DNA from 2 places in the Pannonibacter sp. Q-1 genome. Region 2 is predicted to be linked to the other one. Evidence: riboswitches for the same ligand, from Rfam matches in the RefSeq annotation. Region 2 holds a riboswitch; the other holds the start of a gene.
The links. Region 2 has a riboswitch for cobalamin ahead of cobU (bifunctional adenosylcobinamide kinase/adenosylcobinamide-phosphate guanylyltransferase). Riboswitches for the same ligand answer to the same signal wherever they lie in the genome.

Region 1: it holds a riboswitch for cobalamin, as region 2 does, so the genes downstream of both, metE (5-methyltetrahydropteroyltriglutamate--homocysteine S-methyltransferase) here and cobU (bifunctional adenosylcobinamide kinase/adenosylcobinamide-phosphate guanylyltransferase) in region 2, are expected to answer to the same signal.

The regions. Positions count from the first base shown of each region.
Region 1 is NZ_JBSXNB010000001.1:132,593-148,184, reverse strand. It holds gene metE (5-methyltetrahydropteroyltriglutamate--homocysteine S-methyltransferase) at 1-2,022, opposite strand, end outside; cobalamin riboswitch at 2,131-2,340, opposite strand; gene ACVNHC_RS00645 (ATP-binding protein) at 2,391-3,890, opposite strand; gene ACVNHC_RS00640 (response regulator) at 3,887-4,615, opposite strand; gene ACVNHC_RS00635 (EF-hand domain-containing protein) at 4,918-5,919, shown strand; gene ACVNHC_RS00630 (type III PLP-dependent enzyme) at 6,620-7,750, shown strand; gene ACVNHC_RS00625 (GNAT family N-acetyltransferase) at 7,764-8,321, shown strand; gene ACVNHC_RS00620 (Ldh family oxidoreductase) at 8,361-9,377, opposite strand; gene ACVNHC_RS00615 (adenylate/guanylate cyclase domain-containing protein) at 9,447-11,279, opposite strand; gene ACVNHC_RS00610 (hypothetical protein) at 11,467-11,865, opposite strand; gene ACVNHC_RS00605 (hypothetical protein) at 12,159-12,335, shown strand; gene ACVNHC_RS00600 (AAA family ATPase) at 12,339-13,019, shown strand; gene ACVNHC_RS00595 (aminotransferase) at 13,204-14,385, shown strand; gene ACVNHC_RS00590 (asparaginase) at 14,424-15,461, shown strand; gene ACVNHC_RS00585 (cytochrome P450) at 15,497-15,592, opposite strand, start outside.
Region 2 is NZ_JBSXNB010000002.1:587,790-603,381, forward strand. It holds gene cobN (cobaltochelatase subunit CobN) at 1-2,729, opposite strand, end outside; gene cobW (cobalamin biosynthesis protein CobW) at 2,836-3,963, opposite strand; gene cobU (bifunctional adenosylcobinamide kinase/adenosylcobinamide-phosphate guanylyltransferase) at 3,960-4,532, opposite strand; cobalamin riboswitch at 4,668-4,890, opposite strand; tRNA gene ACVNHC_RS06695 (tRNA-Asn) at 5,162-5,237, shown strand; gene fhuB (Fe(3+)-hydroxamate ABC transporter permease FhuB) at 5,317-7,275, opposite strand; gene ACVNHC_RS06705 (ABC transporter substrate-binding protein) at 7,272-8,108, opposite strand; gene ACVNHC_RS06710 (TonB-dependent siderophore receptor) at 8,168-10,666, opposite strand; gene ACVNHC_RS06715 (FecR family protein) at 10,809-11,783, opposite strand; gene ACVNHC_RS06720 (RNA polymerase sigma factor) at 11,901-12,389, opposite strand; gene ACVNHC_RS06725 (LysR substrate-binding domain-containing protein) at 12,632-13,567, opposite strand; gene ACVNHC_RS06730 (DMT family transporter) at 13,649-14,143, shown strand; gene ACVNHC_RS06735 (TetR/AcrR family transcriptional regulator) at 14,317-14,943, shown strand; gene ACVNHC_RS06740 (SDR family NAD(P)-dependent oxidoreductase) at 14,974-15,592, opposite strand, start outside.

The DNA.
Region 1 (15,592 bases), on a different contig from region 2:
GAACTCCGAGTAGCACATATGGGTATGGATCTGGGTCGAGTCTCCCGTCTCGCTGCAGCAGATGCGGAAGCAGCGGATGGCCCAGTCGAGATAGTGATCCCAATCCCTGCGGCGCAGCGGCAGTCCTTCCCGCAGGGCGGCTTCATCGATCTGGATCATGGAGGCCCCGGCGGTCTCCAGGTCCGACACTTCATCCCGGATGGCGAGGGCGATCTGCCGGCAGACCGTTTCGCGTGGCAGGTCGTCGCGCACAAAGGACCAGTTCAGGATGGTCACCGGACCGGTCAGCATGCCTTTGACCGGCTTGCCTGTCTGGGACTGGGCGAAGCGCCACCAGTCCACCGTCATGGGAGCGGGCCGGGAGACATCACCGTAGATGATGGGGGGACGCACGCAACGGGAGCCATAGCTCTGCACCCAGGCATTGCGGGTGAAGGCAAAGCCTTTCAGCTGCTCGCCGAAATACTGCACCATATCGTTGCGCTCGAACTCGCCATGAACCAGTACATCAAGGCCGATTTCGTCCTGCCAGCGGATGGCTGCGGCGGTCTCGCGCTTGAGGAATGCCGTGTAATCCTCATCCGCCAGCTTGCCGCGCCCATGCAGGGCACGGGCCTTTCGTACATCTGCCGTCTGCGGGAACGAACCGATCGTGGTGGTTGGAAAGAGCGGCAGCGGATTGCGGGTGCGCTGCAGCACCTGCCGCAAGGCAAAAGGCGCTCCGCGCAGCTGCTGCCCCGTGCCGAGGGCCTGCACTCTTGCCTGCACGGCGGGGTCGCTGACCCTGTGGGACCTGCCGCGCGTTGCAAGGGCTGCCGCGGCCGTGTCAAAGGCCGCCTGCGTGTCGCCGTCAAGCTGGCTGCTGCCGCTGGCCCGGGCTGCGAGAGCGTTCCGCAAGGCTGCAAGCTCGCCCAGCTTCTGCGTGGCAAAGGCGAGCCAGGAGGCAAGCTCCTGATCGAGCTCCGTTTCAAGCGCGAGATCCACTGGCACATGCAGCAGGGAGCAGGACGGTGCGATTTCGATGCCGCCGGGCCAGGTGGCTGCCGCGCTGATGCAGTCGAGGCATCGGGCGAGATCCGCACGCCACACATTGCGCCCGTCGATGATCCCCAGTGACAGGCGCAAATGCTCCGGCGCATTGGCCAGCAAGGGGGCAAGGGTCTGCGGTGCGCGGACAAGATCCACATGCAGTCCGGCAACGGGCAGGGAAAGGGCCGTTTCGAGGTTGTCCTCAAGTCCGCCGAAATAGGTGGCCAGCATCAGGGAGAGGCCGGGAACCTCTGCGGCGAAGTACCGGTACGCCTGCACCAGCGCTTCCTTCTCGATGGTGGAAAGGCTGGTCACAAGGCAGGGCTCATCCATCTGCACCCAGTCTGCGCCTGCCGCCTTCAGCTCCTTGAGGATCTGGCCATAGACCGGCAGCAGCTTCTCCAGCAGCGCGAGAGAGGCTGATCCGTCACGCGTCTTGGCAAGCGTCAGGAAGGTCACCGGCCCCAGAATGACGGGCCGCGTATGAATTCCCAGAGCGGCGGCTTCCCGGAAATGCTCCAGCGGCTTGTTGCCGGTCAGGGAAAATGTTTGCCCCGCGTGCAGTTCCGGCACCAGATAATGGTAATTGGTGTCGAACCATTTGGTCATTTCCAGCGCAGGCTTTGTCTCTGCCCCATCAGGCGACTGGCCGTTGCAGTTGCAGAGGTGGCTGCCAGTGCCGACTGAGCCTCTGGCAAGGGCGAAGAGGGTGGCAATGGAGACCGGTCCGCCGGTCCAGCCATAGCCATCCGGGATTGCCCCGGTCATCACCGCCAGATCAAGGACATGGTCGTAGAGCGAGAAATCGTTGGACGGGATGATGTTTATTCCCGCCTCCCGCTGATGCTGCCAGTGGGCCGCGCGCAAGGTGCGGGCCTTGGCCTGCAGGGTGGCCTCGTCAGATTTGCCTGACCAGAAGTCTTCCAGAGCAAACTTGAGTTCGCGCTGTCTGCCAATTCTCGGAAAACCGAGGTTTGCGGTCTGTATGCTCATTTCCTTACCCCGAAGGTTGCGGGCAAGGTATGGGCATGACGCAAGACAGCCTGAGCACGCGCATGCGTGTGCCGGGCGGAACAGGCGCACACCGGGACACCCCGCCCGAGAACGTTATCTACCGTGGCAGGTCTCCTGGCTTGCAGGTCATCACGGCCATTCGTCTTCCCGGGGCGTCTTCCCCAGTGACATGGTGAATGGCAGCTCGCTGCTTACAGTTGCGGGGGCAGCTCCGGCATGGGTACATCACTGCACCGCACCGGATTCCCTCTTAGCTCCGGATCACTGATCCGCAGAACCACGATGAAGGCAGTGTTGCCGCAATATTTGCGCATGTCAATGATATAAAGATATCTTTATATCGCTCTTTAGAGCGGCAGCGTCACCGTGGCGGTGAGGCCGCCTTCGGGGCGGTTGGTGAGGATGATGGTGCCGCCGTGGGCGTGGATGAGGGAACGGGCGATGGCAAGGCCGAGGCCGATGCCGCCCGTTTCGCCGCTGCGCGAAGTCTCCAGCCGGACGAAAGGCTCGAACACGTCGCCCATCCGGTCTTCTGGAATGCCGGGGCCGTCATCTTCCACGCGGATGATGACTTCACGCTGGCCTGTCTCCACCGAAATGCGGGCTGCGCCGCCGTAGCGGATGGCGTTTTCGATCAGGTTGCGCAGGGCACGCTTCAGCGCCATCGGGCGGCAGGGCAGGGTGACAGGGGCTGTCTCCGCATCTGCCCCGGGTGCCATCAGGCGCACATCGTGGCCCATGTCGGACTGGTCACCTGCAAGGCTTTCCAGAACGGCGATGAGGTCCACCGCTTCACGCGGCTCGCTGACGGCTTCGTCACGGGCGAAAGCGAGAGTGGCTTCCGTCATCGCGGCCATTTCATCCAGCGTGGCGATCATCTTCTCCCGGTTCTCGTCATCGTCGATGAACTCGGCCCTGAGGCGCAGGGAGGTGATGGGGGTGCGCAGGTCGTGGCTGATGGCGGCCAGCATGCGCGTGCGGTCTGCCACGAAGCGGCTCAGCCGGTCCTGCATGGCGTTGAAGGCGGAGATGGTGCTGCGCAATTCGCGCGGGCCTGCCTCCGGCACCGGCGGCACGTCTTCGCCCCGGCCCAGCCGGTCGGCAGCATCGGCCAGCTGGCGCAAGGGGCGGGAGACCTGCCGGATGGTGAAGGCAACGATGGCGATGATGGCCAGAGCCATCAGGCCCATCTGCAGGACCAGCGTGTAGAAGGCGCCGGGTGGCGGCGGGCGCTGGCTGGTCACCACGTTCAGCCATTGCCCATCGGCCAGAGGCACGGAAAACTCGATCGCAATCAGCCGGTGGCGCAGCCGCTCCTCGCGGCGGCGCTCCCGCTCCTCCAGCTTTTCAAGATTGGTATCGCCTGCCTCTTCGCGCTTCTTCCGGTCTTCGCGCGGCGGCCTGCTGGAGCCTCTTTCAGCGCCTCTTTCCGGGCCTTTGCCCGCTGCGCTGAGCGAGGCACGGATGCCGGGGTCCTGTCCGAGCTCGTCGGCCAGTGCTGCGGCAAGCCGCCGCTCCGCGCCGGACTGGGGCACGTTGGCCACCGAGGGCTTCTGGTCCAGCCAGAAGCGGGTGATGGCAGAGCTGGTGGCCTGCAGCAGCTGGGTGCGGGTCGTTTCGCCGGAGGTCTCCAGCAGCGGCACCAAGGAGGCGGTGCGGACAATCACCCCGTCGCCGATCGCCTCATAGACCGCAAGCCGCCGCTCCCCGGCAAAGAGCCAGATGGAAACCGCCTGGCTGCCGATGAGGGCGATCAGGAGCAGCGCGATGAGCTGGCCGCCAAGGCTGCGCGGCCACAGGCGCCGGAGAAAGGCGGCGGATTTGCGCAAGAAGGCGGGCGCGGTCATGCGTCAAGCTCCTCCACGGCAGCGGTGAACATGTAGCCGCCGCCCCAGACGGTCTTGATGATGCGCGGCTCCTTCGGGTCCTCCTCGATCTTGCGGCGCAGGCGGCTGACCTGATTGTCGATCGACCGGTCGAAGACACCGGGCGTGCGCCCGCTCGTCAGGTCCATCAACTGGTCACGGGTCAGCACCATGCGCGGCCGCTTGAGGAAGGCGAGCAGCAGCTGGAATTCGCCGCTGGACAGCGCGATGGGCGCACCTTGCGGGTCAAAGAGTTCACGCCGCGCCGTATCCACGGTGAAGCCCTCAAAGACGAGGCGCTCCTGCGTGATCGGATCGCGGGGCTTGGGCACGCTGGCGGTGCGGCGCAGGACGGCCTTGATGCGGGCCAGCAGCTCGCGCGGGTTGAAAGGCTTGGTGACATAATCATCCGCGCCGATCTCCAGGCCGATGATCCGGTCGGTGTCCTCCGCCATGGCGGTGAGCAGGATGATGGGCGGGCCATCTGAATCAACCAGGCTGCGGCAGAGGCTGAGGCCATCTTCGCCGGGCATCATGACATCCAGCACGAGCAAATCGATGACGGCGGCCTTCAGCGCCTTGCGGGCAGAAGCTGCACTTTCCGCGGCCGTCGCCCGGTAGCCGTTCTTCACCAGATAGCGGGCCAGCGTTTCCCGGATATCGCGGTGGTCATCGACCACAAGAATATGGGGGCTTGGCTCACTCATCACGCTGATTCCGGTTCACTGTTCTCTGCCGGCGGGCTGATGCCGCCGTCCTTCATCTTCTAGGTAGCGCCATTTTCCGCGCCGGGGCAGGGGAAAGTGTAACAGTCTGTCGCAGGAGGCCAGACCTGTCACAGGTCACGACACTTGGGCCTCCTGCCCGCCCTAATCCGGCGCGGATCCTTCGCCTATGTTCTGGTCATCGCAGGACGGCACGGCGGTTTCGCCAAAGACCGCCAGGCACAGACCGCAAGGTACGCCTTGCCGCTGCAGACATCCGGATAGGCCGGAAAAGGAGAAGATTGATGACCGCACTCAAGACCATCGCCATTGGCACGCTTGCTGCCGCGCTTGCCACCTCTGTGGCCGGGATCGCGCTGGCTGACAGCTTCGGGCCCAAAGGCTGGGGCGGCATGGACCGCGAAGGCGGCCGCCACGGCGGACGGATGATCGAAATGTTCGATCAGAACAAGGACGGCGCCGTCACCCAGGATGAAGTGAACGCCGTTGTCGCGGAGCGCTTCGCAGCCGCTGATGCCGACAAGGACGGGCGCGTCACTCTGGAAGAATTCAAGGCTTACCGCCTTGCTCAAATGCAGCCGATGAAGGTGCGTGCCTTCCAGCGGCTGGACCGCGATGGCGACGGCAAGGTCACCCGCTCCGAGTTCGACCGCATCTCTGACCGCATGTTCGCCCGGCTCGACCGGGATGGTGACGGGGAACTGAAGGCGATGCCGGTGCCGCCGCGCGGCCCTGAAGGCCGTGGTGCCGAGGCACGTGGCCCTGGTGGCAAGGGGCCGGAAGGTAAGGGACCGGAAGGCCGGGGTCCGGAAGGGAAGGACCGTGAGGGCTGGAAGATGGGCCATGGCCCCAAGGGTCCGCATGGCCGCCACGGCATGATGATGATGGAGATGTTCGAGCGCTTCGATGTGAACGGCGACGGCACGGTGACACGCGCTGAATTCGACGAGGTGCGCGGCCAGCTCTTTGCCCTTGCTGACACGGGCAATGCCGGCAGCTTTGACCTGCAGGGCTTCGATGCGCTGTTCGCCAGCATGGCCGAGCCGCGCCTGGTGCGCATGTTCCAGCGACTCGACACGGACGGCGACCTTGCCATCACCGCCGAAGAAAACGCGGCACGGACTGCTGATCTTGTGGCCCGCATGGACCGTAACGGAGATGGCGTGCTGACCAAGGCCGACTTCCGCAAGGGCGGCAAGGAAGGCCGCAAGGGCCCGCATGGTGAGCGCCACGGCGACCGCCAAGGTGGCGACAAGGGCAAGGGCCCGCAGGGCCGCCAGGGCTGATCTGCAGGCGCAAACCTGAACAGAATCAGATCTGTCCGTCAAAAGCCGCCAAGCTTCGCCCCCCGAACGGCGGGCAGATCTCAGCCGAAGGGCCGCCCCAGTGCGGCCCTTCGTGCTTATGAAGAAAAGCATCTGATTGCTGCTGGGACGGCATGCCGTTGCCCCATCTGCGGCCGCTGCGCGGCGGGCTTCTGCGCGCGATGTTTGCACGTCTAAAAAAGTGGCGAAAATCCGGCGTTTACCTTGTCTTTTCCAGGCTTCCGGCTTCACGAAAAAAATCTGCGCCTCATTCAAAAAATCCCTTGAACATGACAGCGAATGAGCGCAAATAACCCTTGCCCAAATTCGCACGTGCCCGTGGTCGTCCATGAATTCCAGTGGCAGTCAGACAAGCCCCACTACGACTCTTGGGGTCTGACAAAACCGGACGGCTTAAAGCAACGACGTAAGAGGGCTTTTTTGGTCTCTGCCGGGTTTCCACATCCCGGGGTTACTGAAGAGGCACTTGTTACTTCATTGCCGGCCGTGCGGAGCGATCCCCGTTCCAAGCCAAGGCATCCCATAAAGGGACAGTGTGCAGCCCCCGCTGTGCGCTCGACCGATCGTCACCTCTTGCCGAGCCTCCCTGTCCATACCGGAGGGCTCCGCGGCGAGCGGACGGACGACCTCGCGCCAAGACTTGATGAACGGGAGAACCCCGATGACCGATCGCATCCGTGAATTCCTCCGCCAGCGCACCGAAGATGGTCCTTGCGTTGTTGTCGACCTTGACGTTGTGCGGTCGAACTACGAGGCTTTTGCCCGTTCGCTGCCCGACACCTCCGTCTTCTATGCGGTAAAGGCTAACCCGGCCCCCGAGATCCTGAGCCTGCTGGCTGAACTCGGCTCCTCCTTCGATTGCGCCTCTGTCGGCGAAATCGAAATGGCTCTGGCCGCCGGTGCCAGCGCCGACCGCATTTCCTATGGCAACACCATCAAGAAGGAGCGCGACATCGCCCGCGCCTTCGAGCTGGGCGTGCGCCTCTATGCCGTCGACTGCGAAGCCGAAGTCGAGAAGATCGTCCGTGCCGCACCGGGCGTGCGCGTGTTCTGCCGCATCCTGTGCGATGGCGCAGGCGCCGAATGGCCGCTGTCGCGCAAGTTCGGCTGCGCTCCGGAAATGGCTCCGGACGTGCTGGAAGCTGCGCACCGCGGCGGTCTCACCGCCTATGGTGTCTCCTTCCACGTCGGCTCGCAGCAGGCAAACCTGGGCGCATGGGACAGCGCGCTGGCAACCGCAGCCGGTGTGTTCCGTGAATGCGCCACCCGCGGCATCCCGCTGAAGATGGTCAACATGGGCGGTGGCTTCCCGGCCCGTTACCTCAAGGATGTCCCGGGCGTTCCGGCCTATGGCAATGCCATTTTCCAGGCTCTGACCGATCACTTCGGCAACAACCTGCCGCAGACGATCATCGAGCCGGGCCGTGGCATGGTGGGCGATGCCGGCCTGATTGAAGCGGAAGTCGTGCTGATTTCCCGCAAGTCGGCTGACGACACCGTGCGCTGGGTCTATCTGGACATCGGCAAGTTCCATGGCCTCGCCGAGACCATGGACGAGGCGATCCGCTACCCGATCCGCACGCCGAAGGATGGCGATGCCACCGCGCCCTGCGTGCTGGCAGGCCCGACCTGCGACAGCGTGGACGTTCTTTACGAAAAGACGCCCTACGAGCTGCCGGTCTCCCTGTCGATCGGCGACAAGGTGCTGATCGAGTCCTGCGGTGCCTATACGACGACCTATTCCACGGTCGGCTTCAACGGCTTCGCCGCTCTCGCATCCTACGTGATCTGAAGGATCAGGTGAGATGATCGAAATCCTGGACGAGGCGCCGGAGCACACCGGCGCCCGCGAGCTGCTGCTCGACCGGGCGTTTGGTCCGGACCGGCATCAGAAAACCTCCGAACGCCTGCGCGAAGGCCGCGTGCCGGCCATCGCCCTGACCGCGCTGGATGACCTTGGTGTGCTCGTGGGCACCCTGCGCCTGTGGCATGTCACGGCCGAAGGCGGCCAGGGCTTGCTGCTGCTCGGACCGCTTGCGGTGGAGGCCACTTGCCGCAGCGAAGGGCTTGGCGCGCGTCTGATGCGTGCCGCGCTCAATCAGGCCGCCATTGCCGGCTTTGGCGGCGTCATGCTGGTGGGCGATCATGCCTATTATGCAAGGTTCGGCTTTTCGCCGGACCTGACGCTTGGCCTTGATCTGCCGGGACCGGTGGAGCGTCAGCGCTTCCTCGGCCTCGAGCTGAAGGAAGGCGCACTCGCCGGAGCCTGTGGCCTCGTCGAGGCAAGCGGTGCGGAAGATCCGGTCTATGCGCAGATGATGCCTTTCACCGGACTGCGCAGCGTCACCTCCCGCGCGGCCTGAACCAAATGCATGAGCCCTGTGCCTGCGATGGCGCAGGGCTCATGCAACTGCGATGATCTGCCGGATTTCGTCCAGAATCGGAACCGGGATTGACAGACCTTCGGCGGTGGCTTTCTGCCGGGCAGCGAGGCGGCGGGAGCCGGGCAGGCGTGCGCCGTCTTCAGCCGCCACCGTATCCAGCAGGGTATCCATTCTTTCGCCAAACAGGCCGCCGGACACCAGCTCCGGGTCAATGGCAATGATCGTCTGGCCGAGATTGAGCACCGGCCCCTCGGACGTGAACAGGCTGGGTGCCTCAAAGGCCAGGCTGGCGCCCACCATGGCGGCGGACATCACTTCCACCATCATCGCCAATGCCGCGCCCTTGGCCTCGCCGATCGGGATCATGGTTCCGGCCATGGCTGCGCTGGCATCGGTCGTCGGATTGCCATCGGGATCAAGCGCCCAGCCTTCGGGAATGGATTTGCCTGCCTTTTCCGCTGCCATGATCTTGCCCTTGGCGACGCGCGAGACTGCCAGATCGATGATAAGCGGCGCGCGGCCCTTGCCGGCGGGGGCGGCGAAGGCAATCGGGTTGGTGCCGAACAGCGGCGTCCGCCCGCCCCAGGGCGCGATGGATTTCGGCGCGTTGCCATAGACGAAGGCTGCCAGCCCATGTTCTGCCAGCTTTTCGCAATGCGCCCCGGCCTGGCCGAAGTGATGCGAGCGGCGCACGGCTGCCATGGCAATGCCCAGCTTATGCGCCCGCCCGGGCAGATGCTGGATGACCATGTCAAAGGCGGGATAGGCAAAGCCGTCGCAGGCATCCACCCTGAAGAGGGCCGGTGTCACATCCTCCAGCTTCGGCACCGCATGCCCGTTCACCTTGCCGCTGCGCGCTTGCCCTGCATAGGAGGGAACCCGTGACAGGCCGTGCCCGCTCTGGCCATCTGCTTCTGCGGCCACCAGCGCCTGCGCAACGCTTTCGGCCACATCCGGTGCCGTATTGCTGGCCACAAGGGCTGCAACGGCCAGTTCATGAGCTTCGGCAAGGGTAAGTGTCTCGGTGGCGGACATGGCGGGCTCGCGGCAGGGTGTCTGATATGTCTGCCTAGCATGCCGGAGCTCATCCGGACAAACGTGGTGTCAGGTTTCCTCCCCCGGCAGCGACAGCCTCACCACCGTTACCGGCTGGGTCTTGCCCTTGACGGTCTGCTCGCCGAGCGGTGTGACGACGGGGCGGGCGGAGCCTTGCTGTGCGGCAAGGGCGCCGGCTACCTCGGCGGAGGCAAGGATGATGGCTTCCGCGCCGGGCTCTGCCGTGTGGCCGAGCCTCTCCAGTCTTGCGGCGATGTTCACCGTATCGCCGATGACGGTGTAATTGACCCGGCCCGGTGCGCCGATGTCCCCGACGATCAGGGGCCCCACATGAAGGCCTGCCCGGATGCGCACGGGGGCAAGGCCTTGTTCGCGCCTGACGGCATTGTCGGCCTTGAGCGCCCGTTCGATATCGAGTGCTGCGGCTGCAGCAGCTGCTGCGGGATTGTCCATGTGATCGGGCGCGCCCCAGAAGGCCATGACGCTGTCGCCGATATATTTGTCGATGGTGCCGCCGTGGCGCTCGACGACGCTGCCGATGAGCGTGAGGTGGTGATTGACGAAATCCGCCGTCTCCCGTGCGTCCATGCCTTCACAGATGCTGGTAAAGCCCACCACATCGGTGAAGAGCACCGCCACCTGGCGTTCCTGCGGGGCGGCGCTGCCGCTGCCTTCACGCAGCAGCTTGAGAACGAGGCTGCGCGGCACGTAGCGCACGAAGGCGGTCAGCGCCGTCGTCATGGCGTTGAAGCCGCTGGCCAGATCCTTCAGTTCCTCGATGCGGCTGGAGGGCAGGGGCTTCAGCCCGGCAATATCCAGCCGCGCGATGGCCCGCGCGCCTGCCGCTGCCCGGCGGATGGGCTGGGCGATGCGGTAGGCCATGACGGCGCTGCCCGCAAGAGCTGCGGCCAGGATGGCCAGGGCAATGAGAATGGAGACGTAAAGCTCCTCCAGCGGCTGCTCCAGAACGGAGGCAGGCATGATCGCCCCGGTGATGACCGGCAGCTCGCCGAATTTCGTCGCCGTGCGCTCCAGCACCACATAGTAGCGGCCATGCTCCTCCGTCTCGCCCTCAAACATGGCGTGGGCTTCATTGAGGTCGAACCGGAGCGGATCAACGGGCTTCAGGCTGGCAAGGCGGGCGAGCAGCGGGTCGGGCGCGTCCTCTATGTCCACAAGGTCATTTTCTTCGGACAGGGTGGCATCCAGCGGGTCGAGATCCGGGTGGGCGAGAATGTCGGCCTCTCCGTAAAGAAGAAACACCTTCAAAGTCTCGTCAGACAGGGTTTGCGCAATGCGGGACAGGCCGGAAGAGGGGATGGAGACGGCGGTGTAGCCCAGATAGGTGCCTTCCCGCCTGACCGGGACCACGTAGGAGAGCAGCGTTTCCTGGCGCTGCGCATCGTAGTCCGGCGGCAGCCAGAAGGGGACATCTGCGGTCTCCGCCTCTGTGAGGCGGGTTGTCAGCGCCGCATCCTCCGTGTGCGGGATCCGGCGCAGCATCATGCCGCCGCCGGGCATCTGGCCGACTTCCAGCGCATCGCCCTGCGCTGCACGGGCAACGGTGATGCGGGTACCCTCCGGCGCGGCGGCCAGCCCGCCAAAGGCAAGGCGCGCCACATCCTCATCCAGCGCGATGGGCGAGGCGCCGCGCGCGAAGGCAGCGGCTATGAACCCTGCCTGATTGCGCAGGACGTTGATCTTGCTTTCGAATTTCTGCTCATAGGCATCCATGCCAAGATCGACGAGCCGGCTGCCGAGCCCGGCCACGATCCGCCGGGAGGCCGTGCTTTCCACATAGAGGACGGAAGCGGTGGTGAGAAAGACGAAGGTGCCGATCACGGTGGCGAGCGTGGGCGTGAGGCGCAGGGTAAAGGGCATGGGCTGTCGCTGGCCTTGTCGTTTCATCCGGCGGCAGGGCTGATCCGCACAGATTCGCTGAAGGCTCATCCTAACCCGCATTGGCGGCCTCTGTCCGTTTGCCCCGGAAAGTGGCAAGACAGCACAAAGAAAAACCCCGCCGGGCGAACCGGCGGGGGCAAAACCATCGCGTCAGGGCAGCAACAGATCAGTTGCAGACTTCCTGATGGCCGACGACAACATACTGGCCGATATAGCCATCCCAGCGCTGCACCGGGCTCAGGTAGCAGCGGACCGGCGGGGGAGGCGGCGGCGCGTAATAGACCGGACCACCATAGACGACCGGCGGCGGGGGCGGCGGTGCATAATAGGCCGGGGGGGCGTCGATATAGTCCGGGCCGCTGTTGGCCATGGCCGTTCCCAAAAGGGCGCCGGCGGCAAGGCCGACGACAGCACCGGCTGCCAGCGCGCCGTTGCGCCCATCCCGCGCTTCGGCAGAGCCCGTGGCGGCGCCCAGCGTCAGCGCACCGGCCATCACCAGCGCCAGCGCGGTGGCGCCGGCTTTGCGGGCGAGAGCCGCGAAATTCATGTTCGATACAGTCATCATGACTTCGTCTCCGAAGGAACCGGCCCCACCGCCTCGTGCCCATTCTCAAGAGGGCGAAACAGGGGCACCGGACCAAGCTCAAACTATCTGAACCCGGATCGCGGCGAAGTGATGGCAATCACAGAGGGCAGGAATCCTTCCCCGCAGACGGCCACCTCAATGGCAGTGATAGGGTTTAGCGCGCCATCGCGGTTCCCGGCCTCCGGGGCATTGCGGGCGCCCGTGCGGCAGCGCCCTCAGCATTTGCTGCTTGGTCCGGAAAGCACTATATTGCAGGCATCAGGAGATCGAAGATGCTGTTGAAGAAGTTCGATGAGAACAAGAAAGCCCTGATGCAGATCGGCCGGGAAGCGATCGCCGAGAGCCGCCGTTTGGGGCTGCCAGTCTCTGCCAAGGATCTCGAGAATGAGGCCAAGGATTGTGCAGAACACGATAAGGAAGAACGCACTCCTGCGGCCATAAGGCGGTAAAGCTTGCCGCAGCCTTCCTGTATCATCCTCGGCGGCCCGAATGGTTCGGGTAAAACATCAGCGTTTGCAAAGCTGAATCTGGATGGTGTTTGGGTTAATGCCGACGAAATTGCACGTGCGCTGCCCGGCTCCGGCGGCGGCAAGTCAAGAGAACGCCGGGCATCCGAGATTGTGCTGCGCCAGCTTTCGGAGTTGGTGGGTGCACGTCAGCCGTTTGTCTTCGAGGCAACGCTTAGCAGCCGGCATTCCATCAATCTGATGTCACGTGCCAAGGCGGCCGGGTTCCTGGTTGGCCTCTATTACGTTGCTTTGGATGATGTTGAGACGAATATTGAGCGCGTGCGGCAGCGTGTACTCAAGGGCGGTCATGACATCCCCGAGACTGTCATCCGTGAGCGCTACAAGCGGTCACTCGACAATCTGGCGGAAGCTCTAAGGTTGGCTGACGAAGTCCTTTTGATCGACAACAGCGCGATCCAGCCTCATGAGGTGATCCGGATCTGCGCCGGGGAGGTCAAGGCATCCGCCATCGATGAGGGCAAGGAACTGCATCGTCTGTTTTCGGCCAAAGTCTGCGAGGCCTATGCTCTGGTGCACCTCGACGGTGGCTTCAAAACCACCAGCCCAATCCGCCCTGTCCAGAATTCCCCCACTCACGACGCTGAACCGGATGCTGAAGAGTAGATTACGGGAATTGCTCCGGCCGGTACCTGTCAGCGCCTGCCCTTCTTTCGCGCTTGGCGGGGGGCGGGGTGGGGGGTAAAGGTGAGGGGAAGTGGCAGGGGGTGAGTCTTCTGCCGCAACTGGAGGCCTGTGCGGATGTGTCCGCCGGGCCTGATGCTTTGGACGGGGCAGGAGGTGCTTTTCGATGAAGCCGACAAACCTGGTGTTCACCGGGCTTGAGACCACGATTTTCGAGACCATGTCCCGCCTTGCCAACGAGCATGGGGCGGTCAATCTCGGCCAGGGCTTTCCGGATGTGGACGGTCCGGAGGATGTGCGGCGCGTGGCCGCCGAGGCTTTCATTTCCGGCCCCAACCAGTATCCGCCCATGCTCGGCCTGCCGGAATTGCGGCAGGCGGTGGCGGACACTGCCAGCCGCTTCTACGGTCTTGACGTCGACTGGAAGAGCGAGGTCATGGTCACCTCCGGCGCGACGGAAGCGCTTGCGGACTGCCTGCTGGCGCTGATGGAGCCGGGTGACGAGGTGATCCTGATCGAGCCGCTTTATGATTGCTATCTGCCGATGGTGCGCCGGACAGGCGGCATTCCGGTGCGCGTGCGGGTGACACCGCCGACCTGGAGCCTCGACCTTGAAGCGCTGGAAAGGGCCTTCACCGAAAACACCAAGGCCATTCTCATCAACAATCCGATGAACCCGGCCGGCAAGGTGTTTACCGAGGCGGAACTGGCCCGCATTGCCGAGCTTTGCGTGGAGCATGACGTCTTCGCCATCTGCGACGAGGTCTATGAGCACCTACTGTTCGACGGGGTGAAGCACCGCCCGCTGATGAGCTTTCCGGGCATGCGCGAGCGCACGGTGCGGATCGGCTCTGCCGGCAAGACCTTCTCCTTTACCGGCTGGAAGGTGGGTTATGTCACGGGCGCGGCCAAGCTGCTCGATCCCATCGCCAAGGCGCATCAGTATGTCACCTTCACCACGCCGCCGGGGCTGCAGAAGGCCGTGGCCTATGGGCTGCAGAAGGATGACAGCTATTTCACCGGCCTTGCCGCCGAACTGCAGGCCAAGCGCGATTTCTTTGCCGCCGGTCTTTCTGAACTCGGTTTTGGCGTGCTGCCCTGCGAGGGCACGTATTTCCTCACCTGTGACGTGGCACCGCTGGGCATCAAGGGCACGGATGTGGACATCTGCCGCCGCATGGTGACGGAAGCGGGCGTTGCGGCAGTGCCGGTGTCTGCCTTCTACATCACTGACGCGCCGCCCAATTATGTTCGCTTCTGCTTCTGCAAGCGTGATGAGGTGCTGAGCGAGGCGCTGGACAGGCTGCGGGCCTGGCTGCTGCCGATGAAGGCCGCGAGCAACGGCTGACAGGCCGCAAACGGAAATCCTTGAGGAGACTGGCAAACATGAGCAATCCCGTCCTTGTGGAAGTGACACGCGGGCAGATGACCGAGAGCCGCCACCGGGGCGCGATTGCCATCTTCGATGCCAATGGTGATCCGGTGCTGCGGATCGGCGATACGGGCGCCCGCGTCTTTCCGCGCTCGGCCATCAAGGCGCTGCAGGCGCTGCCGCTGATTGAATCGGGTGCCGCCGATGCGCTGGGCTATGAGGCGCCGGAACTGGCGCTGGCCTGCTCCTCCCACAACGGCGAAGAGCGGCATGTGAATGCTGCCCGCGTCATGCTGATCAAGGCGGGGCTCGACGAGGATGCCCTGGAGTGCGGCGTCCAGTGGCCGTCGCGGCTGGAGGATGTGGCCAGTCTCGTGCGCGCCGACGAAACCCCTTGCGCCCTGCACAACAACTGCTCGGGCAAGCACGCCGGTTTCCTCGGCCTTGCCAAGGCGATGGGTCTGAAGACCAAGGGCTATGTGGACGCGGACCATCCGGTGCAGCAGGAAATCCGCCTCGTGCTGGAATCCATGACCGGGGACAGTCTGACGGCGGATGTCTGCGGCACGGACGGCTGCTCCATCCCCACCTATGCCAGCCCGCTGGACGGCTTTGCCCGCGCCTTTGCGGCCTTCGGCACCGGTGAAGGGCTTGAGCCGAAGCGGGCGGAGGCGGCGCAGCGGCTGCTGAAGGCTTGTGTTGAAAATCCCTTCATGGTGGCTGGCACCGGCCGCTTCTGCACCCGTGCCATGGAAGGCCTGCGCCAGCGCGTCTTCGTCAAGACCGGGGCGGAGGGCGTGTTCTGTGCCGCGATCCCCGAACTGGGGCTTGGCATCGCGCTGAAATGCGATGACGGCGCGTCGCGGGCCTCGGAAGTGATGATGGCTGCCGTGCTGGAGGCCTTCCTGGATCTCAATGACGACGAAGCCCGCCTGCTGGCGGACCTGCGCCAGCCGGTGCTGAAAAGCCGCCGCGAGGCAGAGGTGGGGCTGATCCGCCCCTCGCAGGACTTCCTGACGGACCTGCGCCGCGCCGCCAGCGTCAGCGCCTGACGGCGGGCCGGTGCCACCGGAGGCTTGCACCGGCTTCAGTCGAATTCCAGCGTCCAGTGCACGGGGAAAGGCGTTGCCTTGCCGCCGGCGGTGGTGTCTACCGTGCCGGCAGGCCCCGGCGCACGGCGCAG
Region 2 (15,592 bases):
CCACCGGTGCGCATGTTGGCCGTGCCCCAGCAGGTCAGCACCAGCGCCTTGGGCCACTCGCCCTCATCCTGAAAGTAGCGCAGCGCCACTTCCGCCGCCGAAGCCTGACCCAGCCGCCAGGCAATCTCGGTCGGTACGGCGCGCACATCGACCGAATAGAAATTCCGTCCCGTCGGCAGCACATCCGGCCGCCCCCGCGTCGGCGCGCCGGAAGGGCCCGGCGGCACGAAACGGCCATCCAGCGCCGCCAGAACCGCCGCTGTTTCCGCAGATCCGGAGGCGGCGACGGCAGGCCTCAAAGTGGATTCAATCTCCTGAAGAACAGACGATGTTGCAGCCAGTTCCGGACATTTCATTTCCCCGGAGACAAGCCTGACCGCCAGAAGCTCCAACCGCTCCACCGTGTCACCACAAGAGCGCCACAGGGCATCGGACACGCCCGCCAGAAGCTCCGGCTTCAGCCCGGCCCAGGGCATTGAGAAATCGCAGGACAGCGGATCGAACTCCGGCACATCGGCAAGCAGATCACGCGCCAGCGCCCGGATCAGGCTTTCATCCTGAGGCCTGCTTCCACGCGGCACGCGCACCAGCGCCACCAGCAGATCATGCAACAGCCGCCCTTGCGGGCTCTCGCCCAGCACATGCAACCCGTCGCGGATCTGCAATTCCTTGAGGTCACACAGATGCGCATCCAGCCGCGCCAGACGGGTCGTCTCGCACATGTCCGGCGTCAGGCCGATATCCGCATCAAGCCCGTGAACGGAGGCAAGCTCCAGAATGTCCCGCGTCAGCACCTTCTGCCGGCGCGGATCGACGCCGCTGGCGAGGTAATATTCGTCGAGCAGATTTTCCATTTCATTGGCAACGCCATAATTTTCGGCCCGCGTCAGTGGCGGCGTCAGGTGATCGACAATAACGGCGGAAGCCCGGCGCTTGGCCTGCATGCCCTCACCCGGATCATTGACAATGAAAGGATAGATGTTCGGTACCGGTCCCAGCACCGCTTCCGGGTAGCATTCTTCGGACAGCGCCAGCGCCTTGCCCGGCAGCCATTCCAGATTGCCATGCTTGCCGAGATGGACGACGGCATCGATACCGGCCACCTCGCGCAGCCAGATATAAAAGGCAAAGTAGTTGTGCGGCGGCACCAGATCCGGATCGTGATAGGTCGCCTTGGGGTCGATGTTATAACCGCGTGCGGGCTGAATGCCGGCATAGACGCTGCCAAAGCGGGTCAGCGGCAGTTCGAAAGCGCCATCGCGCACAGCCGGATCATTCTCCGGCCCGCCCCAGCGCGCGGTCACCTGCGCCTGCACCGCCTCTGGCAGGGACGCAAAGGCCTTGCGGTAATCCGCAAGCGCAAAGCGCACATCCACCCGGCGCCCGGCGCGCCCATGGATATCATTGGTCACGCCCGCCGTCAGATGGGCCATCAGCATTTCAGAAGTAACCGGCGCATCAACTGGGACGTCATAACCCGCATCCCGCAGGTCCGCGATCAGCGCCGCGCAGGAGGCGGGCGTATCCAGCCCCACACCATTGGCAATGCGCCCGTCGCTGTTGGGATAATTCGCCAGCACCAGCGCGACCTTGCGCGCGGCAGCGGGCTTGCCGCCCAGCTTCGCCCAGTTTGCCGCAAGAGCGGCCACATAGGCCATGCGGCTCTCTTCGGGCCTGAAGAGCACGGGGCGGAACTGGGTGGCGGGATCAAGGATGCCTTCTTCCTTGAAGGAGACCGCCCGCGTCATCAACCGCCCGTCCAGCTCCGGCAGCACCACATGCATGGCCAGATCGCGCACGGAAAGGCCCTGCGTGCTATCGGCCCAGCCCGCACGGGACGAAGAGGAGAACACCACCTGCAGCACCGGGCGGCCCGGCGCATCCAGCGGCGACGGCTGATGCACGCGTCCGCCACTGGAAACGGCAAAGGCCGTCGCATTCAGCACCACGGCAGGCGGCAGCGCCTCGAACAGGGCCGACAGCACCGCAGCCGATTCCGCATCCTTCAGCGAGGCTACGAAGACGGGCAGCACGTTGAGCCCCTGCCCCTCCAGATGACGGCAGAGCGCCTCGGCAGGCGCCGTCTCGCCCGCCTGCACCAGCGCCCGGTAGAAGACCAGCGCCGCCACCGGCCTTGCCGGATCTGCGAAGCGGGCCGTCAGGTCATCGAGCCCCGGTGCGGTGTGGCCGGGCAGGAAGATGCCCGCACGCGGCAGCGGCGCAGGCAGAGGCGGTTCCTGATCCTTGCCAATGAGATGAGCGCAAAACCTCAGCGCATTGCGGTAATTCTCTGCGCCGCCTTCAATGCAGTAGCGCCAAAGCCGCCGCACGGCGTCCACCGGCACGGTGGAGAGAGCGGCCAGATCCTCATCCCACTTGTCGCAGCCCGCAAAGACGGCCAGCTGCAGCCCGCTGCGGTTGACTTCCTCCCGCAGCCGGTCCAGCCCATAGGACCAGTAGCCCGCCCCGCCCAGCAGCCGCAGCACAACAAGCTTTGAACCGGCCAGCGTCTTTTCCGCATAGAGATCGACGGAATAGGGATGGGTCAGCGCCAGAATGCTGGCCAGCCGCAGTGACACCTCCCCGCCAAGGGAGGCATGCGCGGCGGCAAAAGCCGAGAGTTCCGTATCGGCCGCCGACAGGAACACCAGATCCGCCGGGTCCTGCGCGAGGTCCACGGCATCGCCGCCGTCATCAATTCGCCGGGTTTGACTTGCGAGGATATGCATCTGGCACGCCTTCAATAGGCTCAGACTGGGTGTGCCTGTCCCCGCGTCCCGCCCCTTGCGCTTGATGCGTCAGGAGCGGGGCGGCGGGGGTCCACACCGCGAAGGATCAGGCCGCGCGGCCTGCCTGCAGGGAAGCGAGTGCGTCCGTGACGGCGGCGAGATCCAGCCCCTTGAGGCCGATCACCACCAGCTTGCCGGGCGCCTTGGCGCCAGCGGCAAACCAGGCCTCGACACGCGGCCCAACCGCCTGCACCAGCGCAGGCGCGGCCTTGCCGGAGACCGTCACCGCGCCCTTGATGCGCAGCACGCCCTTCAGCGCCATCGCCTGCTTCACCACCGCCTCAACGTCCTTCAGCGAGGCAAACTCGGGCGCTGTGACCACGTAGCTCTCGAAGTCGTCGTGATGGTGATCATGATCATCATGGTCATGGTCATGGTCATGGTCATGGTCATGGTCATCATCGTGATCGTGGTCATCATCATGATGGTGGTGATGATGCGCACGGCGGGCAGCCAGATCATCCTCGGCAGCAGAGGAGCGGCCCAGCAGCACGTCGATGGGCAGCGAGCCCTTTTCAGCGGCAATGATCTCCACCCCGGCGCGGACATCTTCGGCGATATGCTCACGGATATGCTCCAATGCGTGGTCATCCACCAGATCAGCCTTGTTCAGCACCACCAGATCGGCGCAGGCGAGCTGATCGTGGAAAAGCTCTTCAACCGGATTGTCATGATCCAGCGTTTCGTCGGCAGTGCGCTGCGCGGCAAGGGCTTCCTCGTCCAGCACGATCCGCCCTTCGGCGAGAGCTGCCGCATCCAGCACGGTGACAACACCATCCACCGTCACCCGCGTCTTGACGCTGGGCCAGGTGAAGGCCCGCACCAGCGGCTGGGGCAGCGCGAGGCCCGAGGTCTCGATGACGATGTGATCCGGCGGCGTCTCGCGTGCCAGCAGCATTTCCATCGCAGGCAGGAAATCATCGGCCACGGTGCAGCAGATGCAGCCGTTGGTCAGCTCCACCACATCATCGGCAGAGCAGGAAGGGTCGGCGCAGCCATCCAGCAGCGAGCCGTCAAAACCCATGTCGCCGAACTCGTTGACGATCAGCGCAATACGCCGCCCCCCCGCGTTGGTCAGGAGATTGCGGATGAGGGTCGTCTTGCCCGCGCCCAGAAAGCCGGTGATGATGGTGGCCGGGATCTTGGCCACGGCAGGGGTCTGAAAATCGGTCATAGGGAGATATCCGGTTGGGAGGAAGGCTTGAGCACGAGCGGCAGACCGGCGGCCACGAAGACCACCCGGGTGCAGACGGCAGCAAGCTCCTGATTGAGACGGCCCTGCGCATCGCGGAACTGACGCGCCATGGCGTTGTCCGGCACGATGCCGAGGCCCACTTCATTCGAAACGAAAACAACAGGCGCAGGCAGATTGGGCACAAGCGCGCAAAGCGCCTGCGTGGCGGCAGCAAGGTCTGCCCCGGCCATCATCAGATTGGTGAGCCAGAGCGTCAGGCAATCGACCAGCACCGCCCGTCCGGGCAGGGCTTCGCGCCGGAGCACGTCCGTCAGATCCGCGCCGATGCCGCCCTTATCCTCGATGGTGCGCCAGTCCGCCCCGCGGCGGGCGCGGTGCAGGCCGATGCGGGCTTCCATTTCCCCGTCCCATGCGGCGGATGTCGCCACATAGACAGGCTCAAGCCCGCTTCCGAGGATCAGCTGCTCTGCATATCTGCTTTTGCCGGAGCGTGCGCCCCCCGTCACCAGAACGGAAGATGCGGCCCCCAGCCCTTCAGCCTGCGCCATGGTCAACGGCTGGCTTGCGGCATGGCAGCGTCGGGCTCTCTTGCGGACGCGCGGGCGCAATGCGCCCTGCCATCCGCCCGGTCTGGGGGAGTAGAAATCATGTCAGGTCCTCCGGTCCGCCCACCCGGCGGCCTTGGGGTTGCACCACATCAGGCCGGTCTCCTGGCTCGCGGGTCTTCACCTTGCCGCGCCTTCCCGCAAGGACTTCCTTGCAGTGGCATGAGGCGGCAAGATTCTCCGCTGACAGTTGCGGGGGCAGCTGCGGCTTTGGAGCCCCGGATTGAGTCGCTCCGCACCGCATTCCCGTTTCATCCCCTTGGGCTTGGCCCGCCGGGGAACCTGATCCTCTCCTTGTAACGGCTTGGCGGCACCTCAGCAAGGACGCCCTTTGGGCACCTCTGCGGCGCAATCGCCGCCCCCTTATCCCGGGCAATGGGTGCAAGCACCGGCACGGATGGGTTATCCACTGGCCCAAGCCGTTGAAAGACCGCAGATTTCCGCCAAAGCCGCCCCTGTGGAAAACTTTCTTGAAGAAAGGGCTTGGCAAATGCTCAAGGCCTTTGTTATACGCCTCTCACCGACGGCGGCGCACACAGCCGCCACCGCAAAGGGCACTGCCCTTCTGGTGATCCGCGATAGCTCAGTTGGTAGAGCGTTCGACTGTTAATCGAATGGTCGCAGGTTCGAGTCCTGCTCGCGGAGCCAACCTTTTCTCTTCCCTGGATAAAATCCAAGGCTTGCCAGCAACGGCAAGGCTTTTTGCGTTTGTGCGGCAGACTGCGCCTCACGCGGGCTTGCGGTGGAGCAGCCAGAGGAAATACGGCCCGCCGATGAAGGAGGCGAGGATGCCGGCGGGGATCTCGTAGGGAAAATCGAGCGTGCGGCCCAGCCAGTCGGCGCTGACCATCAGCGCTGCGCCGATCGCTGTAGCACAGACGATCCGCAGCAGCGCACGCCCCGGCGCCACAGAGGCCGCAATATGGGGCGCGATCAGGCCGATGAAGCTCAACGGGCCGGTGATCAGCGTTGCGGCGGCCGTCAGCAGGGCCGAGAACGCCAGAAGCACGGTGCGCGAGCGGCGGGGCGAAAGGCCCAGCGCGCGGGCTGTTGTGTCGCCCAGCGGCAGAATGTCGAGCCAACGCCCCATCAGCGGCAGCACCAGCAGCACAACGAGCAGGATGCCGGAAGCGGCAAGGGCCGTCAGTCCGGCGGCGCGGTAGGTCGGCCCCATGGACCAGGCCAGCACGAAGACCGCGCGCGGATCACCGCTGGCCAGAATGAAGGATATGAGCGCGGCGGCAAACGTGCCGATGGCAATCCCGGCCAGCAGCACCGGCCCCGGTGCGTGGCCGGACTTGCGGGTGATGGCCAGCACGAAGAGGAAGGCGAGCACCGCCCCGCCCGCTCCGCCCCCCAGCAGCAGGAGCGGAGAGAAGGAGCCGGTCAAAAGCAGCACCCCGGTGATGCCGAGCCCTGCCCCGGAACTGACGCCCAGCCCCTCGGGACTGGCGAGCGGATTGCCGGTCATCGCCTGAATGAGCCCGCCTGCCAGCGCCAGCATGGCCCCGGCGGCAGCAGATGCCAGCACCCGCGGCCAGCGCCCTGCCACCATCTCTCCGGCTGACAGGGCGCCCGGATGCAGCTGGCTGGTGAGGGAAAAGACCGTGAGCGCGGCAAGACAGGCCAGAGCCAGCAGCAGGACGAGGCGCTGACGGCTGGCGGCCGGAACGGATGGCGCCGGCATGTGTGAACCGCCGATGCGGGTGCTCGCAGGCATGCGGCGCAGGAGCACCAGCAGCAGAACGGCTCCGGCCATCGCCGTGGCTGTTCCCGTGGGCACTTCGGCAATCATGCCGGACAGCGCCAGCACCATGCTGTCGGCAAGCAGCAGCAGCGCCGCGCCGATGATGGGCGCAGAGACAAAACGCCCGGCAAAACTCCGGACACCGGCAAGTGCCGCCAGATGCGGCGCGGCAAGGCCAACGAAGGCAATCACGCCTACCCGCACCACCACCAGCGCGGAGAGACAGCAGGCCAGCGACAGGGCAACAAGCCGGATCGTGCGGATGGAGAGGCCCAGGCTGCGGGCGCTGGCATCATCGAGCCCGGCAACCGTCAGCGGCCTGAGCAGCAGCGCCAGCAGCGGTACGCAGACCGCAAGCCTGACGGACAGGGCCGAGGCATCGGAAAAATCATTCTGCACCAGCGAGCCGCTGGCCCAGATGAAGACCGAGCGCAGGTATTCATGCTGGAACAGGGCCAGCACAACGGAAGCCGATCCGGCAAAGAAGCTGACGATCATGCCGCACAAGAGCAGGGTCACCGGCGAAAAACCGTGCCGGGAGGCAAGCATCCCCACCAGCGCCAGTGCAGCAAAGCCGCCCGCCAGCCCCGCCGCCTCGCGCTGCCACATGGCGAGTGCGGGCACGAGCAGCGTTGCCGCCATGATGCCAAGCTGTGCACCGGAAAGAAGACCAAGGGTTGCCGGTTCCGCCAGCGGGTTCTTCAGTACCTGCTGAAACACCACTCCCGCCAGCGCCAGGGCGGCCCCGGCCAGCACCGCCACAGCAAGGCGCGGCAGCAGCGCATAATGCAGATAGATTTCCCCGAAGACAGCCGGGTCCGGATCAAGCAGCGCCGCGCCCAGCGCAGACAGGGGCACATGGGCGCTGTAGGACAAAAGGGTCAGGACGGCGGCAGGCACCAGCAGCGCCGCAAGAAGCAAGGGAAGACGAAGCGTCATGAGGTCTGCAGGGCCTTGGTGACAATACCGGCAAAACGCAGGGCGGACGGCAAAGCTCCGAAGACCCAGACCGGTGGAATGCTGACAACGCGCCCTGCCCGCACCGCCGGGATGGCCCGCCACAACCCGCTGGCGGCGAGCGCTTCCGGCGGACCAGGCTCGATGATGACGATGCGTGCTTCCGGGTTGGCGGCAATCGCGTCGAGGCCTGCGGTCGAGAAGCCCCAATGACTGCCGCTGTGCTGCCAGGCGGATGGCAGGCCGAGACGGCCCAGCACGTCATGAAAGAGACTGCCGGGGCCGTAGATATCGGCGAGCCGGTCACTGGCGAATTTCAGGATCAGCAGAGGGCGGCCATCATAGGACTGAAGCTCGTTCCGCAAGGCTGTGAACTGGAACTCGGCCTGTTCCAGATAGGCGCGCCCCGCTTCCTGAAGCTGCAGGCGGGCGGCAATCGCCTCAAGTCCCTCTTCAGCCCGTTTCAGCGGCTGGCGCTCCGGCGTGTAAAGCGGCAGGGACAGCACGGGCGCCACAGGCTCCAGCATGGCCGCCGGAACGCCATAGCCGGTCTGGGTGACAATCAGGTCCGGCCGGAAGACCCTGAGCTGTTCCATATTGGGCCAGGAGCGCAGGCCCAGATCCATGGTGCCCTCCGCCAGCGCCGGGCTGACGACACGCGCGCCATAGAGCGGGGCTTCCGCCACCGCGGCAGGTGCCACGCCCAGCGCCAGCAACGTTTCGGCCCAGGCCCAGTCCAGCACGGCGATGCGCGGCAGCTCCTCCCCTGCCCGGCCGGTCCGGCCCTGAAACGGCAGGGAGGCAAACCCAAGCAACGCGGCGGCAAATTGCCGCCGCGTCAGAGCATTGGTTCCAGATGTCCTCCGCTCCGGCATTACCAGCTGTATTTCAGCGTGGCATAGACCGTGCGGCCCTCGCCCCAGTAGCAGCCCGTCGTGCTGAGACAAGTGGAGACATACTTCTTGTCGAAGATGTTGCTGACATTGAGCGAGGTCTTCAGCCCGGCGAGCTTCGGATCCACCTTGCCGAAGTCATAGCGCAGCGCCGCATCAAACAGGGTGTAGTCCGGCACATCGAAGGCGTTGGCGTTGTCGCCGAATGTCTGCCCCATGTAGCGGGCGCCGCCGCCGAAGCTGAGCCCGCCCCAGACCTGATCGGACTGGACGGTGTAGTCCAGCCAGAGCGATGCCTGGTGCTCGGGCACGAAGGCCAGACGCTTGCCCTTGTTGCTGGTGCCGCTGGAGGTGGCATTGTCGCGGGTGATCTCGCTGTCCGTATAGGCATAGGAACCCGTGAGCGAAAGGCCGGAGGCGAGCTCGGCCTTGCCTTCCAGCTCGATGCCGCGCATGCGCACCTCACCGGTCTGCACGCGGAAGCTCGTGTTGACCGGATCAGGCGTGAGCACGTTCTGCTGCGTCAGCTGATAGACCGACAGGGTGATGAAGCTGTTCATGCCATTGGGCTGGAACTTGATACCAGCTTCGAACTGTTCACCCGTGGTCGGGTTGAAGGGTGAACCGCTGCGGTCCGTGCCGCTAGCCGGGTTGAACGAGGTGGAGTAGCTGGCATAGGGCGACAGGCCATTGTCGAAATTGTAGACGAGGCCCGCCCGCCAGGTGAACTTGCCGTCCTGCTGGTTCACCGGGGTGTTGGTTGTGGCTGTCCGGGTGCGCGTGTCAGTGTTGGCCCAGTCATAGCGCCCGCCCAGCGACAGGACGAAGTTGTTCCACTCGATCTGGTCCTGCGCATAAAGCCCTGCCTGCGAGCGCTGCTGGTCGATCCAGGTCGCCGTCGCAGGGCGGGAGATGCTGGTTGCCCCATAGACCGGATTATAGGCGTTGAAGGGCGTATAGATCACCGAAAGCGCCGATTCTTCAAACGAGCTGTCCTCGAAGGAGTAATCGAAGCCGAACAGCATCGTGTGCTTCGCACTGCCGGTGCTGAACCGCGCAATGGCGTTGTTGTCGACCGTGAAGAGGTTCGAGGTTTCCGGGAAGGCCCAGGCATAGCGCAGCAGCGAGGATGGGTTGCAGCTGGCCGCAGACAGGCAGAAGGCCTGCACGCGCTGTGTATCGGTATCGACGAAGCCATAGCGCAGGTTCTGCCTGAACGACCATGTGTCGTTGAACTCATGGCTGAATTCATAGCCGATGAAGGCCTGCTCGTTTTCGAACTTGTCATAGCCCGGTTCGCCGACGAAGGCGTTGCGCGGCAGGGCGGAATAGGTGCCGGTGTACAGCGTGCCATTGGCAGGCAGAGCCGGAGCACCGCCGCCGCCGGGGGAGTCGATCTTCTGGTATTCGCCCAGGACCGTCAGTGTCGTGGCATCGAACAGCTTGAAGGTGAAGGACGGGGCGATGTAGCCCTTCTTCTCTTCCACGTGGTCATACTGGGTGTCGCTGAGGCGCCCCACGCCGACGATGCGGTAGAGCACGGCACCGTCCTGATCGAGCTTTCCGCCAAAATCGAAGGCGGTCTGGAACCGGTTGTGGCTGCCATATTGCAGCTCGACTTCCCGGATTTCCTCGTTCCGGGGCCGCTTGCTGACCATGTTCAGCATGCCGCCGGGCTGGCCCTGACCATAGAGAACCGAGGCAGGCCCCTTCAGCACTTCGGCGCGCTCCAGCCCATAGGGCTCGATCCTCGGCTGGGAATAGCCGCGTGCACCGAAAGGCAGGCGCAGGCCGTCCTTGTAGCGCCCCGGCGTGAAGCCACGCACCGTCAGCCAGTCATGGCGCACATCCGTATCGGCGTACTGAGCGACAACGCCCGGCGTGTAGCGCATCGCCTGCGTGATGGTCGCAGCGCCCTTCTCCGCCATCTCGTCACGGGTCACGACATTGACGGCTTGCGGCGTGTCCCTGAGTGACGTTCCGGTCTTGGTCGCCGTCGCGCTCTGGGTGGCGACGATGCCATTGACCGGGCCCCAGGCATTTTCGCCCTCGATGGTCACCGTCTGCAGCTGTGTCGCGCCATCCACCGTGGCGCCCGTGGCAGCGGCTGCGGCCGGATCAACAATGGTCACCGTGTTGGCGGCGGTAAAGCGGTAGGACAGGCCGGTTCCAGCCAAAATCCGGTTGAGCGCTTCGGAGGGCGTCAGCGTGCCGGAAACGCCCGGCGACGTCTTTCCCTGCACGAGAGCTGCCGGATAGAGCACCTGCAGATTGGAGCGGTCGCCAAAACGGGAAATCGCCGTGCCCAGCGGGCCTGCCGGAACGGAGTAACTGACAGTGGCCGCCTGCTGCGCCGCTGCCGGGCCGGTGTAGATCACACTTGCGGTGAAAACCGCCGTTGACGCCAGAAGCGCCAACCCCAAACCGCTCATCCGCGCTGCCCGCGCCCCGGATGCCCTTTGCCCAAACTGCTTTGCCATGACCCCTGTCCAACTCTTGCATTTGCATTTTGTCCGGGCGCGAACGCACCCGTCTGATGCAAGGACGGTTTCAAAGGCCAGACACCTCACCCCCAAAGTGGAAAATAATTATCAGGTTTCTTTTCCCGCTGTGTCCACCCGGTCAGACCGGGTGCAACACGACCAGCCAGGGCGAGATCTGGAAGCTTCTCACCGGCAGCGTCTGGCGGATCGCCTCCAGAACGCCGTCCGGATTGCGGATGTCGAAGATGCCGCTGACACGCATGTTCAGAAGGCGGCTGTCCGTCACCCGGATCGTGCCGGAGCGGTAACGGTTCACATCTGCCAGCACCTGCCGCAGCGGCCTGTCTTCAAAGATCAGCTTGCCGCGCCGCCAGGCGATTTCCGCTTCCATGTCGACGGGCCGGATCTGGCCCAGATGCACATCGTCATAGGTGACAAGCTCGCCCGCCTTCACGACGGTATCCGACTTGTCCGGCCCAACCACCGAAACGGCGCTTTCCTCCACCGAAACCGTGACAGCACCGCTCCATTCATGAACAACGAAACGGGTGCCCAGTGCGGTTGTGGAACCGGCGGCCGCCAGCACGGTAAAGGGGCGGCCGGGATCTTTGGCCACATCGAAGAAGGCGCGCCCGCGCAGCAGACGGATGCTGCGAAGGGTATCGCTGAAATCCAGCGCAATGGCGGTATCTGCATCAAGGTCCACCCGGCTGCCGTCCTCAAGCATCAGGCTGCGCTGTTCGCCGGTGCCGGTGAAGTGATCGCTCGTCAGGAAGTCCGGCGGACCGGCAACCGCCACCACACCGGCGGCAGCCAGCGCTGCGGCACCGGCGAACAGGAACGCACGGCGCGAGGCAAAGCCCTTCCGGGCGGAGGCCGGAACCATGGCCCCGGACATGTCCAAGGCCTCGCGCGGATCCGCAATCCGGCCGAGATCCTGCCAGATGCCGCCGAGCCGCGCATATTCGGCCCGGTGCAGCGGATCGGCGGCCATCCAGCTTGCATGGCCGGCGCGGTCCCCCTCTCCCGCGTCACCGGAGTTGAGACGGACGAACCAGCTCAGAGCCTCATCGCGAGCTCTCTGCTGTCTGTCTGTATTCGTTGAACCCATCATGGCCACCGGCTGTTTCCCCGTGCGCGGCCGCACGGCACGCCCTTGCGCGCATATCCTTCCCATAGACGGATTCGGTAGCGCCTCACCTCACCCATATCGCGCATCTTTTTGCCGGATTCAGTCAATGAGTGTACCCATCCGGTCGCGCAGATGCGCAAGCGCCTTCATGATCAGCTTCTCGACAGCACTTTTCGTGATGCCCAGTTCAGCGGCAATCTGCGTGTGGGTCAGACCATCGAACTTGTGCATCAGGAGCACCTGCTTCTGGCGCGGCGGCAGCTCAGCTATGGCTTCCTGCAGGCGCACGAGGCGCTGGCGGTAGTCGGTGATCTGCTCCGGCGAAGCGCTGTCATCCACGGCAGCGGCCAGTTCCTCGCTGGGCGCATAGCCCACCGCAGAGCGCTGCCCGCGCAGCCGGTCGGTTGCAACATTGTTCGCCATGCGGAAGAGATAGGACCGCGGATTGCGGATGTCGCTCTCGGCGGGAATCGCTTCAAGCCGCAGATAGGTATCCTGCATCACATCCTGCGGATCGAGATCACGGCCGAAGCGGCGCGAGAGATGGCGCGACAGCTCCGTGTAACTGGACACGAAGCAGTCAAGCATACTCTTCTTCTTGTCTTCGGCCATGCAGGAACCAATCGGGGCAGGAACCAGTCAGGAGCTTCGCCGCTCACGCACAGGCCCGAACGGACAGAAATCTCTCACGGCAGCGTTTGGGGTTATTCCCGCTGCCGTGTTCCGTCTTTAGCAAAAGTCTACTTTAAAAATCCAGTTTTATAAGCAGCTGCATGGGAACTGTTGAGCAGACCTGCCGGGAAAGCCCGCAAGGCCGGTTTTCAGCCCCTTCAGCCATCCTTCCGCTGCGTTTCTGCCCCCTGCCCTGCGGCCTGCAGGATCCGCGCGCGCAGCCAGCGCAGGGCCGGGTCCCTGTCGCGGCTCTTGTGCCAGATCTGAACGTAAGGCACGGGCGGCAGCGGAATGGGCGCCGGCAGAATGATCAGATGATCGTCCAGAACAAGGTCCCGCAGGCTGCCTCTGGCGACCGTGAGAATGAGGTCCGTACCCGCGATCAGCTCCGGTGCGACGCCCCAGTGCGGCAGCACCAGCGCCAGCCGGCGGGTGTGGCCGGAACGGGCCAGCGTTTCGTCCACCTCGTTGATGGTGTCATCACGCATGGCGACCATGGCATGAGGCCGCGAGAAATATGCCGCAGCATCTAACGGCTTTCCCTCCAGCGTCCGCCGGTCCAGCAGGCAGGCATAGTCATCGTTGATGATCAGCTCCGACCTGACCTGCGGCGGCAGAACGGGAAACACCCCGAGCCCGAGATCCAGATCACCATCGCAGACACCAGCCGCCATGGCTTCACGGCTGAACTGGCTGATCGCAAGATCGATGCCCGGCGCATGCTGCCGCAGATCGCGCACCAGATGCGGCAGCAGCATGGCCCCGCCATAATCCGACATGGACAGGCGGAACCGGTGGCGGGTGCCTTGCGGGTCGAAACCCTGCGGCCCCAGCACGCCGCGCACCCCGGCCAGCGCATCGGCCAACGGCTGGGCGATTTCCAGCGCCCGGATGGTCGGAACAAGGCCGCCGCCCTGGCGCACCAGCAGCGGATCCCCCAGCAGCTCCCGCAACCGCGCAAGGGCGTGGCTGACGGCGGGCTGGCTCATGTTCAGCCGGGCGGCGGCGCGCGAAACATGGCGCTCCGTCAGAAGCGCATCCAGCACCACCAGAAGATTGAGATCAACCGACCTCAGATTATGCAGCTGATGCATGTCTATCCGCCTGATACGAATTTCACATTCGCAAGGACTATATCTAAACCGGGGCCGAAGTTCATCAGAAAGGACAGTCCGATGCAGTTTCCAGCCCCCTTCACCCTTCTTGGCGCCGCCCTTCTGGCAGGGGCAGTCGTCCCCTTCCAGGCCGGAGCCAATGCCGCGATGGGCCGTGCCCTCGGCCATCCCCTCTGGGCCACGGTGGTATCGCTTGGTGTGAGCATGCTCTGCGTCATTCCGGTGATGCTGGCCATGAAGGTTCCGTTCCCCAGCCTTGGCAACCTTGCCGGACAGCCCAAATGGATCTGGACCGGCGGCCTTGCCGGGGTCATCTACATCACGGCCGCAATTCTGGTTGCACCGAAACTTGGGGCCGCCGGTTTCATGACCGCCGTGATTGCCGGGCAGCTCGCCGCCTCGCTTCTGGTCGATGCCTATGGTCTCATGGGCTTCAGCGCCCGCGATATTTCGCCCTCGCGCCTCATCGGCATCCTGCTCGTGGTGGCCGGAGTTGCGCTGATACAGAGTACCTCTTTCCTGAAGGTCACGCCTGTATCCGGCAGCGGAAGCTGACACAGAAGAGCGGCCGCAATCACCGGGTACTCACCTGAGGCTTAGTATGAACGCGTTCAATAAAAATTCAGTCAACATGGTTTTCCGATTGACCACCTACCGGCCCAACTGTAAACGCGTTTATTGAACTAATTCATTAAACGCGATCAGGTAACATCATGCCAAGACCCGCAATGACTGATGAAGAGCTTGCTGCCGTTCAGGCCCGCATTCTGGCTGAAACCGCACGCATCGTTGCTGCCGAGGGCTATGCCGCCCTGTCCATGCGCAAGCTGGCCGAAGGCCTCAACCTGACGGCAGGAGCGCTCTACCGCTACTTCCCGACGAAGCAGCATCTGATGATCGCCTATTGCTCCAGTGCAATCGAGACGCTGAACGAGCGGACCTTTGCCATTCATGGCATGGACCTTCCCTCGGTCGAAATCCTGCGCAAACTGATCATGGCCTATTCAGAATTTGCCCTGGAAGATACCGACAGGTTCCGGCTCATGTTCCTTGATCTGGAGATGAGCCACCAGATGGAAATCGCCTTTGCTGACGATAAGCTGACCGGCTACGAACTGCTGAAAGCACGGATGGCGATCGCAATGGAGGAGGGAGCCATCCGCCGCATGGATCCGGGCCATGCAACCCATCTCCTTTGGAGTGCGGTGCATGGTGCCGTCGTGCTGCTGCTCAACGTGAAGGACCTGGATCTTGGCGATCCGTGCAGCCTGATCCGTGATGCAGCCGAGATGGCCCTGCGCGGCCTTGCCCCGGACAGCGCAGGTGCCGAAACCCGCGAGACACGGGCAGCCTGACGCCATCAGGGCCTGGCTGCGGCACTGCGGTCAGATCTTGTAGTACTCACGGTACCATTTCACGAATTTTGCCACGCCTTCGCGCACGCCCGTGCGGGGGCGGTAGCCGGTGAGCGTCTGCAACAGGCTGGCATCGGCCCAGGTGGCGGGCACATCACCGGCCTGCATCGGCATCAGCTTGCGCTCCGCCGTGCGGCCGGTCGCCTCCTCAATGGCGGCGATGAACTCGGTCAACTGCACGCTTTCCGAATTGCCGATGTTGACGACGCGCCAGGGAGCGACCGGCGACAGGCTGTCGCCTTCCGGAACGCCTGCGCCCTCTTCGGGCCGCACCGGGGCTGCATCGATCAGGAGGCGGATACCCTCCACCAGATCCTCCACATAGGTGAAGTCCCGGCTCATGTCGCCGTAGTTATAGACCTCGATCGGATTGCCTTCGAGGATCGACTTGGTGAACTTGAACAGCGCCATGTCCGGGCGCCCCCAGGGGCCATAGACCGTGAAGAAACGGAACATGGTGATGGGCGTGCCATAGAGATGGGCATAGGAATGAGCCATCACCTCGCAGGCCTTCTTGGTCGCCGCATAGAATGACATCTGGTGATCGGCCTTCACCGTCTCCTGAAACGGCATGTCCGTGTTGGCGCCA